2 regions of the Streptomyces durmitorensis genome follow, and region 1 is predicted to be linked to the other one. Evidence: riboswitches for the same ligand, from Rfam matches in the RefSeq annotation. Region 1 holds a riboswitch; the other holds the start of a gene.
What was found. A riboswitch is a leader RNA that binds a small molecule or an ion and turns the genes downstream of it on or off. The one in region 1 is predicted to bind S-adenosylmethionine.
Positions count from the first base shown of each region.

Region 2: another riboswitch for S-adenosylmethionine. It lies ahead of M4V62_RS30350 (aminotransferase class V-fold PLP-dependent enzyme); the one in region 1 lies ahead of M4V62_RS03640 (glutathione binding-like protein).

Region 1 covers NZ_CP097289.1:836,611-841,512, reverse strand. Annotated here, with positions in the region: gene M4V62_RS03650 (M13 family metallopeptidase) at 1-320, shown strand, start outside; gene M4V62_RS03645 (flavin monoamine oxidase family protein) at 581-2,122, shown strand; gene M4V62_RS03640 (glutathione binding-like protein) at 2,041-2,829, opposite strand; SAM riboswitch class IV at 3,128-3,272, opposite strand; gene M4V62_RS03635 (putative leader peptide) at 3,525-3,680, shown strand; gene M4V62_RS03630 (LLM class flavin-dependent oxidoreductase) at 3,787-4,902, shown strand, end outside.
Region 2 covers NZ_CP097289.1:6,809,333-6,814,234, forward strand. Annotated here, with positions in the region: gene qcrB (cytochrome bc1 complex cytochrome b subunit) at 1-1,378, shown strand, start outside; gene trpD (anthranilate phosphoribosyltransferase) at 1,547-2,611, shown strand; SAM riboswitch class IV at 2,686-2,802, shown strand; gene M4V62_RS30350 (aminotransferase class V-fold PLP-dependent enzyme) at 2,967-4,373, shown strand; gene M4V62_RS30355 (glycerate kinase family protein) at 4,325-4,902, opposite strand, start outside.

The DNA of each region.
Region 1 (4,902 bases):
TCACCGTCGGCGAGAACATCGGCGACCTGGGCGGCCTGACCATCGGGCACACGGCGTACAAGATCGCTCTCGACGGCGCCCCGATGCCCGAGAGCGACGGCACGACCGGCTCCCAGCGGCTCTTCATGAACTGGGCCTACTGCTGGCGCACCAAGCGCCGCAAGGAGCAGGAGCAGCAGTACCTCACCATCGACCCGCACTCGCCGCCCGAGTTCCGGGCCAACATCGTGCGCAACCTGGACGAGTTCCACGAGGCGTTCGGGACGGCGGAGGGCGACGGCCTCTGGCTGGACCGTTCGGAGCGCGTCCGGATCTGGTGATCACAGGCGGCCGCGGCGCTCCTGCCGCGGCCGCCGTCTCCACTCTCCGAAGGCGCCCAGGACCCGCTACGGCGAAGAGCCCGTCGTACGTCCCGTAGGTGTCGTGGCTGCGAGAACCGCAGGACGGGTGGTCCCGGACGAGGGAATCCGTCGTCAACCAGGCATGTTGGTTAAGGAGTTAAGCAAGCAGGCTGCTTCGTGCACTCCACGGACACTCCACGGCCCAGGTCGATCCGACGGCCTACTGACGGGAGACACCCATGCCTGCTGGCGGAACCCCTTGGATGCGCGTCGTACGCGCGCGACGTGAACCGGCGGACGCCGGTACGACCCGGCGCACCGTGCTGCGTGGCGGACTCGCCACCGCGGGCGGTCTCGCGCTCGGCGGCACGCTCACGCCCACCGCCGCGCGCGCGGCGGACCGCACCACCGCGCACGACGCCCGCGTCGTCGTCATCGGCGCGGGCCTCGCCGGGCTCACCTGCGCCCACCGGCTTGCCCAACAAGGCGTCAAGGCCCAGGTGTTCGAGGCGAGAGACGGCCGGGTGGGCGGGCGCTGCTGGACCGCGCGGGGCTTCGCGTCGGGCCAGCTCGCCGAGCACGGCGGCGAGCGCATCGACACCCGGCACACCCATATCCGCAAGCTGGCCGCGGAGTTGGGGATCTCCCTGGAGGAGGAGAACCCCGATCGCGAGCACGGCGAGCGCGGTGTCATCCATCTCCAGGGCAAGGTGGTCACGGAAGACGCGGTCTACCGGGACATGGAGGTCGTGCAGAAGCAACTCGCCGCCGACGCGCGGCGCATCGGCAGTTACGCCGCGGACGAGGCGGGGCGCGCCGCCCGTGACTTCGACGGCCTGTCGGTGCGGGACTGGCTCGCGGCGAACGTCCCCGGCGGAATGTCGTCCCTGCTCGCCTCCGCCATGGCCAACAGCGTGGCCACGTTCTTCGGCAACAACGCCGACGAACTGAGCGCGATCAACCTCATGGAGCAGTACATCGGCCCCGACGGCGCCGACGAGAAGTACCACGTCAAGGGCGGTAACGACCTCATCCCCCAGGCGATGGCCGAGCGGTTGCCCAAGTCGGCCCTCCACTTCGACACCCCCCTCACGGCCGTGCGCCGCGCGGGCGGCACCTACCGGCTGCGCTTCGGCGGCCGCAGAGGGGAAGTCACCGCCGACCGCGTCGTGTTCGCCCTGCCCTTCACCACCCTGCGCCGCGTCGACCTGGACGGCGCGGGGCTCAGCGCCCGCAAGCGCGAGGCCATCGACAACCACGGCATGGGCACGGATGCCAAGCTGCTGTTCCAATTCGACCGCCAGTTCCCGCGGTTCGACGGATTCAGCGGCGGCATCATGAGCGACAACCCGCTGTTCAGCTCCTGGGACACCTCCTCGTACCAGACAGGACCGGAAGGTCTGCTCACCCTGTTCACCGGCGGCTGGAGCGGCGCGACCTACCCGGCCGAGCGCCCGCACGCCGCACCGTCGGCCACGGTGACGGACACGGCGCTGCGGCAGCTCGACGCGCTCGTCCCTGGCCTCAAGAAGGCGTACAACGGCCGCGGCTGGCTGGACTCCTGGGTCGACGACCCCTGGGCCCGCGGCTCCTACGCCTCCTACCGCCCCGGCCAGTACACCCGGTACTGGGGCTTCACGGGACGCCGGGAGGGCGGCCTCCACTTCGCGGGCGAACACACCAGCACGCACAGTCAGGGCTACCTCAACGGTGGTGTGGAGAGCGGGGAACGGGCGGCGCGGGAGGTGCTCGCGGCCTTGGGACGAGGGCCGTTGGCGTAGAAGGCGGGGTGGGCGTGCAGGCGGCGGACGTACGCGCGGACGTGGGGATGGGAGTCACCGGTCTCGGCCGCGTCCGGAGTGGGGTGGACGAGAGCGGCCCACAAGTCCACGTCCACCGAGGTGAGTTCGTCGCCCACGAGATAGGAATGGGAGGCCAGCCGGCCGTCGAGGCGGTTCAGCGTCTCGTCGGTGAGGGGGCTCGCGAGGAGTTCGTGCCAGGTGTCGATGTGCGCCGCCAGGGCCGATGGGCGCAGGAGGGGCCCGCTGCCGTGCGCGGCGAGGCGGCAGGCGAGGTCGCGCAGGATGTCGGGCGTGTGGTTGCTGACGATGTGCCCGCTCCAGCGGTCGCACAGGGCGGGAACGGTCAAGGGGCCGTCGAAGTGATGCTCGGTGGCCTCGTAGTAGCGGTGCAGGGAGTCGAGTGACGCCGCAGGGGTGTGTGCTGTCAGGAGCGTCGTGGTGACCGACTCCCGGAGCCCGAGCAGGTCGAGGGTGATCGAGACGCGCAAGGAGCGCGGACATCCGGCCGAGAGGTACAGGTGATAGCGGTGTGGCGCCGGGTAGAAGCCGCCGGCCAGGTCGGCGCCGATGCGGCTGCGGATGGGCGCGGGACAGCTGCCGTCCGGGGCGGTTTCGAGCGGGGAGCACGGAGCCGTGAGGGAAGCCGGGTGGGAAGCGTGGGAACGGTGCGACGTGGTCTCGGGCATGGCTCTCCAGACAGGTGAGGGGGCGCCGACCGCGCGCACGGCGACGGTGGCACAGCGGAGGGAGACGGAGAGGAGACGGAGAGGAGACGGAGAGGAGAGGAGAGGGAGAGGGCGATGCGTGGACGTCAGACGGCTGGAGCCGATGCGCTGCACACGCGCAACAGGTCGATGTGCAGCCGTCTGGTCAACACGCGGGGGCGGGGCCGGGGCGCGGTCAGGAGAGGCCGCTGGGTGCTCTTCCTCTCACCGACCGCCCTGGACATGTCCACCAGCCCTGCCGTCGAGGCCCGTTGCAACCGGGCCGCACTTGCCCCGCCGCCACGGCGCGACCCGGTCGTCACCCGGGGCACCCCGTCGCGGCGGAAGGGTTGCCTGCCAGCGGGCCGGGGCCGATGAACCGCTCGGGCAGGGAGCCTGCCGGGCGGGCGCTGACAATCGTGACCGTCCCCGGAAGTCTGGGTCCGGGCACAGGGCGGAGTCAAGAAGGCCGATGCCGTGGAACTCCCGGCGTGGAAGCGGAACAGAAGGAGCGACTCGGCGGTTGTCCCTGACGGACAGGGACGGCGAGGCACGTACGGCGATGTGAGGACGCCCATGATCGACGGGCATTGCGCACCGCTGCGGCCTCACGTAACGTCCCGAGCAGTTACGAGTGTCAGCGTCAAGCCCTGGCTTGCCGAGCGGAGGTGACGGACATGCCGGCAGTCTCCGCTGTGCCGTCCACGTCATCCCTGCTGCCGCCCGTGTCCGCACTGCGTGTCGTCACGATCGCCCCGAGCCGCCAGGTGCATCTGTACTCCCGGCCGCACATCGACCTCCAGCGCGTCGCCGGCGCGCTCTGTCGTTCCTGACCCGTCACCCCGCCGCCGCACCCTCGGAGCAGAGGGGCCGGTGTTCTCGTACGGTCGATCAGGAAGGCACTCCTTCGTGTCGTCATCATCTTCACCCTCGTCCGCGTTGCCCTCTTCCGCTCCCTCCGCTCCTTCGCTGCATCTGGCCGTCGCGCTCGACGGCGCGGGCTGGCACCCCGCCGCCTGGCGCGAACCAGCCGCCCGCCCAAGGGAGTTGCTCACCGCCCGGTACTGGACCGATCTGGTCACCGAGGCCGAACGCGGCCTGCTCGACTTCGTGACGATCGAGGACGGACTCGGCCTCCAGTCCTCGCACTTCACCGAACCCGACGGACGCACGGATCAGGTACGAGGGCGGCTCGACGCCGTTCTCATCGCCGCCCGTGTCGCGCCGCTGACCAGCCACATCGGCCTTGTGCCGACCGTGGTGGCCACGCACACGGAGCCCTTCCACATCTCCAAGGCGATCGCCACGCTCGACTACGTCAGCGAAGGCCGCGCCGGGGTACGGGTGCAGGTGTCCGCACGCCGGAACGAGGCCGCGCACTTCGGGCGCCGCACGCTTCCCGCCCTCGACGCCGTCGAGGACCTCGGCAGGCCGGACGTACGGGAGCTGACCTTCGACCTCTTCGACGAGGCGGCCGACTACGTCGAAGCCGTGCGCCGCCTCTGGGACAGCTGGGAGGACGACGCGGAGATCAGGGACGTGGCCACCGGCCGCTTCATCGACCGCGACAAGCTGCATTACATCGACTTCGAGGGCAAGCACTTCAGTGTCAAGGGCCCCTCGATCACGCCCCGGCCGCCGCAGGGCCTGCCTGTCATCAGCGCCCTCGCCCACGAGGGGCCGACGGATGCCCCGTTCCGGCTCCTCGGCCGCTCAGCCGACATCGGATACGTCACCCCGCGCGACACCGGGCACGCACGCGCCATCGTCACAGCCGTCCGTGCCGAACAGGACGCGGCCGGGCGCGCCGACGAGTCCCTGCATCTCTTCGGCGACCTGGTGGTGTTCCTCGACGACGACCCGGCCGTCGCAGTGGCACGCCGGGAGCGTCTGGACGCCCTCGCCGGTCACCCGTACACCAGTGACGCGCGGGTATTCACCGGAACGCCCGCCCAACTGGCCGACCTGCTCGTGGAGTTGGGCCGGGCCGGGCTGAGCGGATTCCGGCTGCGGCCCGCCGTTGTCGGGCACGACCTCCCGGCGATCACCCAGGGC
Region 2 (4,902 bases), 6.0 Mb from region 1:
CCCGCTGCAGGGCCAGCTGATGTCCGAGGCGTTCAACTCGACCATGCACATCAGCTTCGATGTGCGCGGTGGTCTGCTGATCCGGCAGATCCACCACTGGGCGGCGCTGATCTTCCTCGCGGCGATGTTCGTGCACATGATGCGCGTCTTCTTCACGGGTGCCTTCCGCAAGCCCCGCGAGGTCAACTGGGTCTTCGGGTTCCTGCTGTTCGTCCTCGGCATGTTCACCGGCTTCACCGGTTACTCGCTCCCTGACGACCTGCTCTCCGGTACCGGTGTGCGCTTCATGCAGGGCGCCGTCCTGTCCGTGCCGATCGTGGGCACGTACCTGTCGATGTTCCTGTTCGGCGGGGAGTTCCCCGGCGGCGACTTCGTGGCCCGGTTCTACTCGGTGCACATCCTGCTGCTGCCGGGCATCATGCTCGGCCTCGTGGTGGCGCACCTGATCCTGGTCTTCTACCACAAGCACACGCAGTTCGCGGGCCCCGGCAAGACGAACAAGAACGTCGTCGGCATGCCGCTGCTCCCGGTCTACATGGCGAAGGCCGGAGGGTTCTTCTTCCTGGTCTTCGGCGTGATCGCGGCCATCTCGGCGATCGCCACGATCAACCCGATCTGGGCGCTCGGTCCCTACCGTCCCGACCAGGTCTCCACCGGAGCCCAGCCCGACTGGTACATGGGCTTCTCCGAGGGTCTGATCCGTGTCATGCCGGGCTGGGAGATCAACGCCTGGGGTCACACGCTCGTCCTGGGCGTGTTCATCCCGCTGATCATCTTCCCGCTGGTCCTGGTCGCGATCGCGGTCTACCCGTTCATCGAGTCCTGGGTCACCGGCGACAAGCGCGAGCACCACATCCTGGACCGCCCGCGCAACGTCCCGACCCGCACGGCGTTCGGCGTCGCGTGGATCACCTGGTACTTCGTGCTGCTCGTCGGTGGTGGAAACGACCTCTGGGCCACGCACTTCCACCTGTCGATCAACTCGATCACCTGGTTCGTGCGCATCGCCTTCTTCGTGGCACCGGTCCTCGCCTTCATCGCCACCAAGCGGATCTGCCTGGGTCTGCAGCGGCGCGACAAGGAGAAGGTCCTGCACGGCCGCGAGTCGGGCATCATCAAGCGCCTGCCGCACGGTGAGTTCATCGAGGTCCACGAGCCGCTGGGCCAGGAGCAGCTGCACACGCTCACCGCGCACGAGCAGTACGCGCCGGTCGAGATCGGCCCCTCGGTCGACGAGAACGGCGTCGAGCGCAAGGTGACCGGTTCGCAGAAGCTCCGGGCCAAGCTCAGCAAGGGCTACTACGGGGAGGACAACCAGATCCCCAAGCCCACCACCGAGGAGTACAAGGAGATCACGAGCGGCCACGGCCACCACTGATCCTCCGAACGCTCCGACGTTCTGACCCGAGGTCGCCACGGCGAGAGCCCCGTCCCCTGCATCCAGTGCATGGACGGGGCTCTTTGCCGTCCCCCGGGCTGGATAAGGTGGTCCCGTCCCCATGTACCGGGATGCTTTCTTCCTACGCTGACGAACCCAGGAGCGGCTATGAGCGCTGTGACCCCCGCAGGAGGCAATACCGCGGCGGCCCGTTCCTGGCCGGGTGTGCTGAACGGCCTGCTCGACGGGACCGACCAGAGCGCCGACGACACGGCCTGGGCGATGGACCGCATCATGCGGGGCGAGGCCACCGACGCGCAGATCGCCGGCTTCGTCGTGGCGCTGCGGGCCAAGGGCGAGACCGTGGAGGAGATCTCCGGTCTCGTACGCACCATGTACGAGCACGCCAACGTGATCGAGGTGCCGGGGCGGACCGTCGACATCGTCGGCACGGGCGGTGACGGTGCCAAGACCGTCAACATCTCCACGATGTCCGCGATCGTCATCGCCGGCGCGGGCGCGAAGGTCGTCAAGCACGGCAACCGCGCCGCGTCGTCGGCCAGCGGCGCCTCCGACGTGCTGGAGAAGCTCGGCGTGAATCTTGAGCTCACCCCGCGGCGGGTCGTCGAGGTCGCGGAGGAGGCGGGGATCACCTTCTGCTTCGCGGTGAAGTTCCACCCGGCGCTGCGGTACGCGGGCGGTGCGCGCAGCCAGTTGGGGATCAGGACCGTGTTCAACCTCCTGGGTCCGCTGACGAACCCGGCCCGGGTGCGCTCCCAGGCCGTCGGTGTGGCCGACGCGCGGATGGCGCCGATCGTGGCCGGGGTCTTCGCCGAGCGCGGGCACTCCTCCCTCGTCTTCCGCGGTGACGACGGCCTCGACGAGCTGACGACCACGTCGACCTCCCGGGTCTGGGTCGTGCGGGACGGCGCCGTGCGCGAGGAGTCCTTCGACCCGCGCGACGTCGGCATCGACCTCGTCCCCGTGGAGGCGCTGCGGGGCGCCGACGCCTCGTACAACGCCGAGGTGGCGCTGCGCCTCCTGGACGGCGAGACCGGGCCCGTGCGGGACGCGGTGCTGCTCAACTCGGCGGCGGCCCTGGTGGCCCTCTCGCCGGGCGAGGGGAGCCTCGTGGAGCAGATCCGCGCGGGCATCGCGCAGGCGGCCGAGTCGATCGACTCCGGGGCCGCGAAGAAGGCCCTTGAGCGCTGGGTGTCGGCCAGCAACAGGTGAATGTGGTGCCCACCGCAGTCCGGATCCCGGACTGCGGTGGGCACCGGGAAGATCGTGTGGCAAGATGCTGCGCAGGTCATGAGTGACAGCGATTAGGCCCCGGCTCGCTGTCCGGCAACCCTCCGTCCGTGGCGGGGTGCCCCGGGTGAAGACCAGGCCGTGGACAGCAAGGTCCATGGCAAGCGCGGACCCCTGCGAACCCTGGGGTCCTGGTCCTCAAGGGAGCAGTCTCGTGAGCAAGCGAATGCGATAGGGCTTTCCGGCCCCTTTTCCGCACCCCCTTTTCTCTTCATCACTGCAGCGCCGTGACGGCGCCCTTGCAGTGAACTCGCCTGCCTTCCCACGGGAGTTCGCCATGTCCGCACGCATCGTCGCCACCACCACCGACTCCGCCGCCGCCTCCGCCGAGTCCGCCGACCCCTGCTGTGCCGCGCCGCTGCCGGTGCTCGGCCGTGACGTCACCGTGCCGCTCGTCACCGGCGGCGAGGTGACCTACGCGGCGCTCGACTACGCGGCGAGCGCCCCCGCGCTGCAGCGGGTGTGGGACGACGTGGCCGCGTACGCGCCGTACTACGGCAGCGTGCACCGCGGTGCCGGGTACCTCTCGCAGCTCTCCACCGACCTCTTCGAGAACAGCCGGGTCACCGTCGCCGAGTTCCTCGGCTGCCGCGAGGACGACCAGGTCGTCTTCACGCGCTCGACCACCGACTCGCTGAATCTGCTTGCCGCGGCCCTCCCGGCCGACTGCCAGGTCTTCGTCTTCGAGACCGAGCACCACGCCTCGCTCCTGCCCTGGCGCGACGCCCGCGTGACGTACCTGAACGCGCCGCGCACCCCCGACCAGGCCGTCGCCACCCTGGAGCGCGCCCTCGCCGACCGCGACCCCTACGGGCCCGCCCTGGTCTGCGTGACCGGCGCGTCGAACGTCACCGGTGAGCTGTGGCCGGTCAAGGAGCTGGCCGCCGCGGCCCACGCGCACGGCGCCCGCATCGTCCTGGACGCCGCGCAGCTCGCGCCCCACCACCCGGTCTCCATCAGCGAGTTGGACGTCGACTGGGTCGCGTTCTCCGGCCACAAGCTGTACGCGCCCTTCGGCTCGGGCGTCCTCGCGGGCCGCTCCGACTGGCTGCGGGCCGCCGAGCCGTACCTCGCGGGCGGCGGCGCCTCGCGGAAGGTCGCGCGGCGCAGCGACGGCGGCGTGGACGTCGAGTGGCACGACACCGCCGCGCGGCACGAGGCCGGTTCGCCGAACGTCATCGGCGTGTACTCGATCGCCTCCGCCTGCAAGGCGCTGACCGAGGCGGGCTTCGACGAGCTCGTCGCCCGTGAGCGCCACCTCATCGCGAAGGTGCGCGAGGGCCTCGCCGACGTGCCCGCCGTGAAGGTGCTCTCGCTCTTCGGCGACGACGCGCCGCGCGTCGGCGTCATCTCCTTCGTCGTCGAGGGCTGGAACAGCTCGCACTTCGCCGCCGCGCTCTCCGCCGAGTACGGCATCGGCGTACGCGACGGTCTCTTCTGCGCCCACCCGCTGGTGCGCACCCTGCTCGGCAGCGACCCGCAGACCCAGGGCGAGTGCGGTGCCCCCGAGGCCGCGCCCGGCGAGAAGTCCCTGAACGCCATCCGCGTCAGCTTCGGCGCGGGCACCCCGGACGAGCACGTGGAGCGCTTCGTGCGCGCCGTCAAGGAGCTCGTGGCGGACGGCGCGCGCTGGAACTACCGCACGGAGGACGGGCGTTGCGTCCCGGACACCACGGCCGCCTGAGCCTTGGGCCTGCCCTTCAGGCGTGAGCCCAGCACGATCATCCGCAGGGCCCGCTCGGTCGCGTCGGTGAGGAATTCGCCGCCCCGGCCGAGCGCCTCGGTGAGCGAGACCGGCGCGGGCAGGATCGCGCTGTAGGCGTCCACGCCCTCCGCCCGTACGTGGTGCGCGCCCTGGCCGATCGTGCCCGCGAGGACCAGGACCGGGCGGCCGAACCGCTTGGCGCGCCTGGCTACTTCGGCGGGGATCTTGCCGCGTGGCGTCTGGTGGTCCAGGGCGCCCTCGGCCGTGACGACGAGGTCGGCGCGGGCCAGGCGTGCGTCCAGGTCCAGGTGGTCGAGCAGGACGTCGAAGCGGGGCAGGAGCTGGGCGCCGAGCGCCGCGAGGCCGGCGCCGAGACCGCCGGAGGCACCCGTTCCGGGGCCTTGGGAGAGATCCGCCGTGACGTGCAGGTCGCGGGTCAGGATGTGCGCCCAGTGTTCAAGGGCCGCCGCGAGCTGTTCGACCTGCGTGGGGGTCGCGCCCTTCTGGG